One region of the Actinosynnema sp. NPDC050436 genome, then DNA from elsewhere that is predicted to be linked to it. Evidence: riboswitches for the same ligand, from Rfam matches in the RefSeq annotation. Region 1 holds a riboswitch; each other region holds the start of a gene.

Region 1 (3,265 bases):
CCGGTCGGCGAGCTTGGCCACGAGCGCGTCGGCGGTCTCCTCGCCGACCGGCACGGCCACCGAAATCGCCATGCAGCGCTCGCCCGCCGAGCCGTAGCCCGCGCCGACCAGCGCTTCCACCACGTTGTCCAGGTCCGCGTCCGGCATCACGACCATGTGGTTCTTCGCACCGCCGAAGCACTGCGCCCGCTTGCCCGACGACGTCGCGGTGTCGTAGACGTGCTTGGCGACCGGCGTCGAGCCGACGAACCCCACGGCGGCGACGTCCGGGTCGGCCAGCAGCGCGTCGACCGCGACCGCGTCGCCGTTGACCACGCTGAACACCCCCGGCGGCAACCCGGCCTCGGAGAACAGCTCCGCCAACCGCAACGGCACCGACGGGTCGCGCTCGGAGGGCTTGAGCACGAACGCGTTGCCGCACGCGATCGCCGGACCGGCCTTCCACAGCGGGATCATCGCCGGGAAGTTGAAGGGCGTGATCCCGGCGACCACGCCCAGCGGCTGCCGCATCGAGTACACGTCGATCCCAGTACCCGCGGACTCGGTGAACTCGCCCTTGAGCAGGTGCGGGATGCCGGCCGCGAACTCCACCACCTCCAGCCCCCGCTGGACGTCGCCACGCGCGTCGGCGATCGTCTTGCCGTGCTCCGAGGCCAGGACCGTGGCCAGGAAGTCGACCTCGTCGCGCACGAGTTCGAGGAACCGCATCAGAACCCTGGCCCGCCGCTGCGGGTTCCACCGCGCCCACTCGGTCTGCGCACGACCGGCCTCGACCACTGCGGCGCGCACCTCCTCCGCCGAGGCCAGCGGGACTCGCGCGACGACACTGCCGGAACTGGGCTCGAACACGTCGGCGAACCGGCCGGACGAGCCCGGGGTCCGCTTGCCGCCGATGAAATGGGTCAACTCGGGTGTGCTGGACATGCTCACTCCGCGTGGAAAGGGCGCCGCCGCCTCGTGGGCGCGGCGCGAGGTGAGCCGACCGCTGCCTCGGCGGCCGGGGACGAGGAGGAGCCGCTACCCGGGCACCTGGAGACGACGCGGGCCTGCTGACGCGTGACATGCCGATGCGGACATGCGTGTCGCTCCATCCTCGTGGACTACACGGGACATCCGCGGCCGGTATCCTGACTCCCGGATCACCACCCGTCCCCGACCTTCCCGGCTCGCGCCAGTGGCCATCGCGTGGGGACGGACTCCCCGGTCACAGTGGCGGGACCGTGCCGGACTCGCACCGGCTTCCCTGCACCGCGGACCTGAGGACACCATAAAGTAGGAAGTCCGACTATGTCGACTGGTGGCGATCCGCCTGGATCGTGACCGGTGACCCAGGTCTCGCCGGCAACCGGCGCACCGCTCCGGGTACCCGTACCCGGCGCACCGAATGGCCGATGCTTCACGCGGCCACGAGTGGCACGCTTGTCGCATCAACTGAATGCGCGGTGGTGGGGGAAGCCGGTGGGAGTCCGGCGCTGACCCGCAACGGTGTGCCGTCCCGGGTGGACGGCGAGCCCGAGTACCCGCTCCGTGCCTTCTGCCCACTCCTGTCGTGGTTCGCGGGAAAGGTCCCATCGTCCATGAGACGTCGTGTTTCTGCTGTGTTCACCCTGTTGTGCGGCCTGCTGCTGCTCGCGCCGGCGGTCGCCTCCGCCACGCCGGTCACCCACAACCGCGCCGACGCCGCCGCCGGCTGGCTGGCCCGCCAGATGGCCGACGGCGAACGGCTCGAAGTCGATTTCGGTGGTGTGCTCTACCCGAGTCAGGGGCTGACGATCGACGCGGTGTTCGCGTTCGCCGCGACCCGCACGGCCGACGACTACGCCGACCGTGCGATCGCGTGGCTCGGGCAACCCGCCGTCACCACCGGCTACGTGGGCTCGGGCGGTGAGGCGTACGCGGGTGCGCACGCCAAGCTCCTGCTCGCCGCCGAGGTGGCGGGGAAGAACCCGAACTCGTTCGGCGGCGTGGACCTGGAGGCCGGGTTGCGCGCGCTGCTCACCCCGTCGGGCCGGTTCTCCGACGTCTCTGCGTTCGGTGACTACAGCAACGCGTTCAGCCAGTCGCTGGCCTTGCTGGCGTTGGACCGCACGGCGGCGGGTGCGCCGGTCGTGGCGGTGGACTTCCTGGTCGGTACGCAGTGCCCGGACGGCGGGTTCCCGCTCGATCTCGCGGCCACGCCGTGCGTGAGCGACGTGGACTCCACTGCGATGGTCACCCAGGCGTTGCAGGCGGTCGGCCGGCCGCTCAGGGCCCAGCAGGGCCTGTCCTGGCTGGTGGGTGTGCAGAACGTGAACGGCGGCTTCGGCGTGGGCGCGAACCCGCCCAACTCGAACAGCACCGGCCTCGCGGGGCAGGCGCTCAAGGCCGGTGGCCGGCTCGTGGCCGCGCACAAGGCCAAGCAGTTCCTCAAGAGCCTCCAGGTCGGCTGCTCCGGCCCGGTGGAGCAGCGTGGTGCGATCGCTTACCAGGCCACGGGTTTCGATCCGGCGACGGTGACCAGGGCGACCGCGCAGGCGGTCCTCGGCGTTGCCGGGGTCGCGCTGTTCGACCTGCACAGCGGCGGCCAGGGCGAGGCCCCGGTTCTCGCGTGCGCGTGACCGGCTGAACGGTCGTGCGCGGCGGTCCCCGGACCGCCGCGCACGATCAGCGGGACGACTTCGCCGGTGCGGGCGACCCGATGTCGCCGAACGTCGGCAGCACGCCGTGCGACGCCTTGCGCGAGGCGCGTCGCAGCGTGGACAGCACGGCCGGGCCGATCACCAGGATGGCGACCGTGTTGGTGATCGCGCGTCCGGTGTCCCAGCCGGCCGTGGAGGTGAGCAGGGTGAACACGGCGAAGCGGTGCAGGTTGTCCAGGACCGGTGCGCCCGGCACGTAGGAGATGTGGCCGTCGTAGTAGTCGACCTCGGCTCCGGTGATGAACGGCCAGAACCACAGGTTCATGAGGAAGCCGAAGACGTAGGCGACGAAGATGCCGTAGCCGACGAGCATCGCGATCTCGGCCTTGCCGGTCACCCGGCGGGGCAGCAGGCCCGCGCCCATCCCGATCCAGGCCGAGCACAGCATCTGGAACGGCAGCCACGGCCCCACGCCGGCGGTGAGCAGTGCGGACGCGAACAGCGACGTGCAGCCCAGGACGAAGCCGAAGCCCGCGCCGAACACCCGCCCGGCCAGCACCAGCAGGAAGAACACCGTCTCGATCCCCGCGACGCCCGCGCCCAACGGCCGCAGTGCCGCGTTGACCGCCGACAGCACCCCCAGCAGC
Region 2 (3,265 bases), on a different contig from region 1:
GTGTCGATCCAGTCGAACACCGACTCCGGTCCGGTCGCCGCCCCTGTGCTCACGCTCACGCCGGCAGTGTCGCATCCGGCGGATAGCGTCCCGGCGTGGACCTCTTCCAGCTCGGTTCCGACGACCTGCGGGCGCTGCGCGCGACCGCGCCGGTGCACCGGGATCCGGCCACCGGGTTGTGGCTGGTCAGCCGGTACGACGACGTGCGGGCGGTGCTGGCCGACCCGAAGCGCTTCCACCCGGACAACGCGCTCACCGCCGTCACCGCCGTGCCGCGCCCGGTGCTGCGGGTGCTGGCCCGCGCGGGCTTCTCGCTGCCGCCGACGCTGGCCAACAACGGCACCGGCACCCACGCCGGGCTGCGCCGGCTCGTCGCCCGGTTCCTCACCCCGGACCGGGTGCGCGCGATGGGGCCCCGGATCGCCGAACTGGCCCGGGAACGGCTCGACCGGCTGACGGGCCCGGTCGCCGACCTGCACGCCGCGCTGGCCCGCGACCTGCCGGCGGTCGTGCTGCTGGAGGTGATGGGGATCGACGGGGTGGACGTCGGGCTGCTGAAGCGGTGGAGCACGGCGTCGCTGGAGCTGTTCTGGGGCACCCCGTCGCCGGAGCGCCAGCACGAGCTGGCCGGGCCGACCGCCGAGTTCCACCGGTGGCTGACCGGGCGCCTCCGGGCGGCCCGGGGCGACGACCTGTTCGGCGCGCTGCGGGACGTGCCGGTCCGGGAGGCCGCCGGCCTGTGCTACTTCCTGCTGATCGCCGGCCAGGAGACCACCACCCAGCTCCTCGGCGCGCTGTTCGACGCGGTGCTGCGGCAGGACGGCCTGTGGTCGCGGCTGGCCGAGCCGGGGACGGCGGGGTGGGTGGTGGAGGAGGTGCTGCGCCGCGACCCGCCGGTCAGCACGTGGCGGCGGGTCGCGGCCGAGCCGGTGACGATCTCCGGCGTGGACGTCCCGGCGGGCGCGCAGTTGCTGCTGATGCTCGCGGGCAGCGGCTCGGACCCGGAGGTGTTCGCCGAGCCGGAGCGGCTGTGCCCGGCCCGGCCGAACGCGCGCAAGCACCTCGCCTTCGGGTACGGCCGGCACTTCTGCCTGGGCGCGGGGCTGGCCAGGCTGGAGGCGGAGGTGGTGCTGCGGGAGACCCGCGAGCGCTTCCCGGACCTGCGCCTGGCCTCCGCCGAGCCGCCGCCGATGCTGGGGCTGCTGTCGTTCCGCGCGCCGCTCAGCGTGCGGGTCGAGCTGGGCGGTGCCGGCCGGGTGGCCGCTCCGGGCGCGGGGCTCGTGGGCTCGCCGACGAGAGGGTGATCACGTCCGCCGGGGCCCTCGGCGGCCCGGTTCCCCGGTGCCCGCGCCCCGGGAACCCGTAGTGGTCGCGCCGGGTCCGTGACCGGTCCGGGGACGCGACTGCGCAGGTCAGGTCCCCGGCGAGGGCCGGTCGACCGGGTCCCGTGCACCGCCCCGGAGCGCGGGTCCGCCGTCCGACCAGGTCCGATCGGGTGTGACGGCGCTCGCCCGGCCGGAGCCCGCCGGGGGCTTGGAGCCGGTCGGCCGAAGTGCGACGATGCCGGGGCTGTAGGGGTGCGCGAGGAAGCCGGTGCGAATCCGGCGCGGTCCCGCCACTGTGACCGGGCGCGTGGATCCGGGAGTCAGGAACTCGGCCCCGATCTCACGAGACCGGACACGGGCGTGGACACCCGAGGAAGGACACCGCCGCATGGGCGCGCGTTTCCCCTTTTCCGCCGTCGTCGGCCACGACGACCTCCGCACGGCGCTGCTGCTCAACGCCGTGCACCCCGGTATCGGCGGCGTGCTCGTCCGAGGTGAGAAGGGGACCGCGAAGTCGACCGTGGTCCGCGCCTTGGCCGCGCTGCTGCCCGCCCTGGACGTCGTCGCGGCCTGCCGCTTCGGCTGCGACCCGGCGGCGGTCGCCGACTGCCCGGACGGCCCGCACGACGGCGGTCCGGCCGAACGCCGCACCGCGCGCCTGGTGGAGCTGCCGGTCGGCGCGACCGAGGACCGGCTGATCGGCTCGCTGGACCTGGAGCGCGCGCTGACCGAGGGCGTGCGGGCCTACCAGCCCGGCCTGCTGGCCGCCGCGCACCGGGGCGTGCTCTACGTGGACGAGGTCAACCTCCTGCACGACCACCTGGTGGACCTGCTGCTCGACGCCGCCGCGATGGGCCGCGCGCACGTCGAGCGCGAAGGCGTGTCCGTGTCGCACGCCGCGTCGTTCCTCCTGGTCGGGACCATGAACCCGGAGGAGGGCGAGCTGCGGCCCCAGTTGCTGGACCGCTTCGGCCTCACGGTGTCCGTGCGGGCGGCGCGGGACGTGGCCACCCGGACCGAGGTGATCCGCCGCCGGCTGGCCTACGAGGCGGACCCCGGCGGCTTCGCGGCACGCTGGGCCGACGAGGACGCCGCGCTGGCCGACCGGATCGTGGCGGCCCGCGACCGGCTGCCCGCCGTCGTGCTGCCCGACGCCGAGGTGCGCCGGATCGCCGGCATCTGCGCCGCGTTCGAGGTCGACGGGATGCGCGCGGACCTGGTGGTCGCCCGGACGGCCGTCGCGCACGCCGCGTGGCGCGGGGTGGCCGAGGTCGCGGAGCAGGACGTGGAGGCCGCCGTCCGGCTGGCGCTGCCGCACCGCAAGCGCCGCGACCCGTTCGACGAGCCCGGCCTGGAGGAGCAGCAGCTCGAAGACGCGATGCGGCAGGGCGCCGAGCACGCCGCCGACGACCCCGACGACAGCCCGGACGACCCCGACAGCCCGGATGACCCGGACGACGACCCGGACGGCCCGGACGGCGGGCTGCCGCCGGACACCGCCGAACCGCCCGCCGAGTCCACTCCGGACGGTCCGCCGCAGCGGCCGGGCGGCTCGTCCGGCGACCGCCCGCACACGCCCGCGCCGTCGTTCAAGGCCCGGCTGCTCCAGGTGCCCGGCGTCGGCGAGGGTGCGCCCGGCAGGCGCTCCCGCGCCCGCGCCCGGACCGGGCGGGTGGTCCGGGCGTCCACTGTGGACGGATCGGGGCTGCACCTGGTGGGCACGCTCGGCGCGGCGGCCCCGTTCCAGGCCGCCCGGGGCCGCAGCGGGCCCGGCCTGGTGCTGCGCGGCACCGACCTGCGACGAGCGGTCCGGGAGGGCAAGGAGGGCAACCTGGTGCTGTTCGTGGTCGACGCCTCCGGCTCGATGGCCGCGCGGCAGCGCATGTCGGCGGTCAGCGGCGCGGTGATCTCCCTGCTGCGCGACGCCTACCAGCGCCGGG
Region 3 (3,265 bases), on a different contig from region 1:
TCGAGCGCGGCGGCAGCCACCAGTGGCTGGTGGAGCGGGACGGGGTGCCGGTCGGGACCGGCCGCTCGACGCCGCCGGAGGAGGGCGTGCGGTTGTGCGAGGTGGCTGCGGTGGACGCCGCCGCCGTGCACGCGCTGGTCGCGCACACCAAGGCGACGTCGGCGAACGAGCGGCCGGGGACGGTCGCGGGCCAGGCGCTCGAACCGCTCCTGGGGCCGGTGCCGGAGGACGCGGGCTCGTACTACGTGCGGGTGGCCGACCCGGTCGCGCTGCTGGACCGCCTGCGGCCGGTGTTCGGCAGGCGGCTGGCCGCCTCGGCGTTCGCGGACGCGGAGGGCGAGGCCGTCGTGTCCTTCTACCGCCGGCACGTGCGCCTGCCGTACCGGGCCGGCGAGGTGGGGCCGGTCGTGGCCGGAGGGGTGATGCAGGCGCCGTATGCGGCGGGCGGGGCCGGGGTGGCGCCGGACCTGCTGGAGTCGCTGCTGTTCGGCCCGCTCGGCCTGCGCGGGCTGACCGCCCGCTTCGCCGACGTCTACCCGGGGCCGAACGCGGACCTCATGCACACCCTCTTCCCACCGGTCACGAGCGACATCACGACCTTCTACATCCCGTAACGGGCTACCTCCCGTAGCGGGCCGGCGGCCGGGCAGACTGATCGCGTGTCCGACTACGAACCGGTGCTCTCCACCCTGCGGCGCGTCCGAGGTATCAGCCCGTTCTTCGCGCTGGACGTCGGTCGCCCGACCGCCGCCGACGGTGCCGGCTGGCGGTCGGGTGCCGAACTGGTCGACGGGCGGGCGCTGCCGGACGCGCTGTCGGCCATCGGTGAGCGGTACCGGACCGGGGAGGCGCGGGTCGCGGCGTCCTTGTTCTTCCTCGGGTACTCCGCGCGGCTGCTGTGCCCGACGGTCGCCGCGCACGCCGTGGGCGGGGTCGTGCCCGACATCCGGCCCGGGAACGTGTGGTGGCGCTTCGGGGCGGACGGGATGCGGGTTCGGATCGGCGAACCCGTCGCGGGGGTGTCGATCTCCGAGTCGTTGGAGCCGGTGGTGGCGGCGATCCGGGACGTGGTGCCGGTGGCGCGCGGGCTGCTGTGGGGCAACGCGGCGTCGTCCATCGCCGGGGCGCTGCGGACGGTGGGCCACAGCGGCACCGCGTCCACCGAGGAGTGCGTGGTGCTGGGCGAACGCCTGCTGGACGCACCCGGGCTGCGGGGCTCCGGCGACTTCGTGCCGTTCCCCGGCGAGGTCGCCTTCCGGCGGCGGAGCTGCTGCCTGTACTACCGCCTCGACGGCGGCGGGACCTGTGGCGACTGCCCGCTCCCGCCCCGCCAGACCTGATGGGACGACCTCGCGGACCGTCTGCGCGGAGTACGACAACTCGTCTGGTCGGTTGTGCCCGGACGCGCCGGACATCTACGGTTCCACAGCCGCAGTGGACGGGAAGCCGGTGGGAATCCGGCGCGGTCCTCGCCACTGTGACCGGGGAGCCAACCCGCCGAGAACGTCACTGGTCGCACGGTGCGGCTGGGAAGACGCGGGGACGGTGTCGATCCGGGAGTCAGGAGACCGGCTGCGGCGCGAGTTGTTGTTGACCTTCCACGAGGTATGGAGGAGGCCGTCTTGACGAGCCCCGCGCACTCCCTGTCCATCCCCATCCCCAAGTGGGCCTACGCCGTCGCCCTGGTCGCGCTGATGGTGACCTGGCTGGTCCTCCAGGAGAACGGCATCGCGCTCGGTCACGCCGCCGAGTCGCTGCACGAGTTCTTCCACGACGGGCGCCACGCGCTCGGCGTCCCGTGCCACTAGGGCCGACCGTGGACACCTACAAGAACGTGCTGCTGCGCGGCGTCGGTGCGGGTGGCGTCGCCGGGCTGCTGGCGGGCCTGGTCGGCCTCGTCGTGGTCGAGGTGCCGATCCGGGCCGCGCTGGCCGTCGAGGAGGCCCGCGCCGCCACCGAACCGGTGGAGCCTGGCGGGCACGACCACGGCGAGATGTTCGGCCGGGGCACCCAGATGCTGGGCGGCGTGCTCGCGGCGGTGATCGTCGGGTTGGCGGTCGGCGCGCTGTTCGCCACCGCCTACGCCGGGTCGCGGCGCTGGTTCGCGGGCCGGCCGCCGTTCACCCGGAGCGTGACGCTCTCGGCGGCGGTGTTCGGGGCGGCGGCGCTGCTGCCGGCCGTCAAGTACCCGGCCAACCCGCCGGCGGTGGGCGACCCGGAGACGGTCGACTACCGGACGGTGCTCTACCTCGGGGTCGTCGCGGCCGGTCTGCTGGTGGTGTTCGGCGCGAGCTTCCTGGCGTCCCGGCTGGGGCACCTGAGCGGCCCGGTCCGGTCCACGGTGGTCGGGGTGGCCGTGGTGGTCGCGGTCGCGGTCGTCCTGCTGGTCTTCCCCGCACCGCCGGACGCGGTGCCCGCCGACATGCCGAGCGACGTGCTGTGGGAGTTCCGCCTCGCGTCGCTCGCCGAGACGGCCACCCTGTGGCTGGGCCTCGGCGTCGTGTTCGGCCTGCTGGTCGACCCGGCGGTCCGGCGCGGCGGCAGGAAGGCCCGGACGGCGGCCGTCGCCTGATCGCGCCCGTGCCCGGTCCGGCTCCCACCGGACCGGGCACGGCTCGATCGAGCCCGGCCCGATCAGGCGCGGAGGGCGCCGAGGACGGCCAGGTCGACCCCGACCAGCGAGTCGCGGAAGACCCGGCGCTCCCCTGGCGGCACCGGGACGTCGCACGGCACGACCAGCACCGTGCACCCCGCCGCCACCGCCGACCTCACGCCGGTCGGCGAGTCCTCGACCGCCACGCACGCCGCCGCGTCCACGCCGAGCAGGGTCGCGGCTTTGAGGTACGGGTCCGGGAGGGGCTTGTTGCGGCCCTCCACCTCGTCACCGCACACCGTCACGTCGAACAGGTCCCGGCCGATGGTGTCCAGCGCGACCTCCGTCAGCGCGCGTTCGGTCGAGGTCACCAGTGCCATCGGCACGCCGGTCTCCCGCACCGCGCGCAGCGCCTCCCGCGCCCCCGGGCGCCACGGCAGGCCGGCCCGGAACACCTCTTCGGTGCGCCGCATGATCCAGGCCGCGCCGTCGGCCGTCTCCTCCTCGGTGGGCGTCAGGCCGACCTCGGCGAACAGCAGTGCCATCGTCGTCGGCACGTTGGACCCGACCATGGCCTGCCGGGTCTCCAACGACAGCGTGCCGCCCATCTTCTCCGCGAACTCGTACAGCGGGACGTCCCACAGCTTCTCCGAGTCCAGCAGCGTGCCGTCC

Evidence for each region. Region 1 has a riboswitch for cobalamin ahead of AB0I60_RS02370 (prenyltransferase/squalene oxidase repeat-containing protein). Riboswitches for the same ligand answer to the same signal wherever they lie in the genome.
Region 2: linked by a shared signal. The riboswitch ahead of AB0I60_RS36460 (putative cobaltochelatase) and the one ahead of AB0I60_RS02370 (prenyltransferase/squalene oxidase repeat-containing protein) in region 1 are both predicted to bind cobalamin.
Region 3: linked by a shared signal. The riboswitch ahead of AB0I60_RS13700 (CbtB-domain containing protein) and the one ahead of AB0I60_RS02370 (prenyltransferase/squalene oxidase repeat-containing protein) in region 1 are both predicted to bind cobalamin.

Annotation. Positions count from the first base shown of each region.
Region 1 covers NZ_JBFAJV010000001.1:571,934-575,198, reverse strand. The annotation lists gene AB0I60_RS02375 (CoA-acylating methylmalonate-semialdehyde dehydrogenase) at 1-924, opposite strand, end outside; cobalamin riboswitch at 1,100-1,285, opposite strand; cobalamin riboswitch at 1,406-1,543, shown strand; gene AB0I60_RS02370 (prenyltransferase/squalene oxidase repeat-containing protein) at 1,599-2,597, shown strand; gene AB0I60_RS02365 (ECF transporter S component) at 2,644-3,265, opposite strand, start outside.
Region 2 covers NZ_JBFAJV010000028.1:21,053-24,317, forward strand. The annotation lists gene AB0I60_RS36450 (8-amino-7-oxononanoate synthase) at 1-53, opposite strand, end outside; gene AB0I60_RS36455 (cytochrome P450) at 96-1,304, shown strand; cobalamin riboswitch at 1,550-1,677, shown strand; gene AB0I60_RS36460 (putative cobaltochelatase) at 1,714-3,265, shown strand, end outside.
Region 3 covers NZ_JBFAJV010000004.1:281,448-284,712, forward strand. The annotation lists gene AB0I60_RS13690 (GNAT family N-acetyltransferase) at 1-614, shown strand, start outside; gene AB0I60_RS13695 ((2Fe-2S)-binding protein) at 660-1,340, shown strand; cobalamin riboswitch at 1,402-1,592, shown strand; gene AB0I60_RS13700 (CbtB-domain containing protein) at 1,623-1,808, shown strand; gene AB0I60_RS13705 (CbtA family protein) at 1,817-2,572, shown strand; gene AB0I60_RS13710 (HAD family phosphatase) at 2,635-3,265, opposite strand, start outside.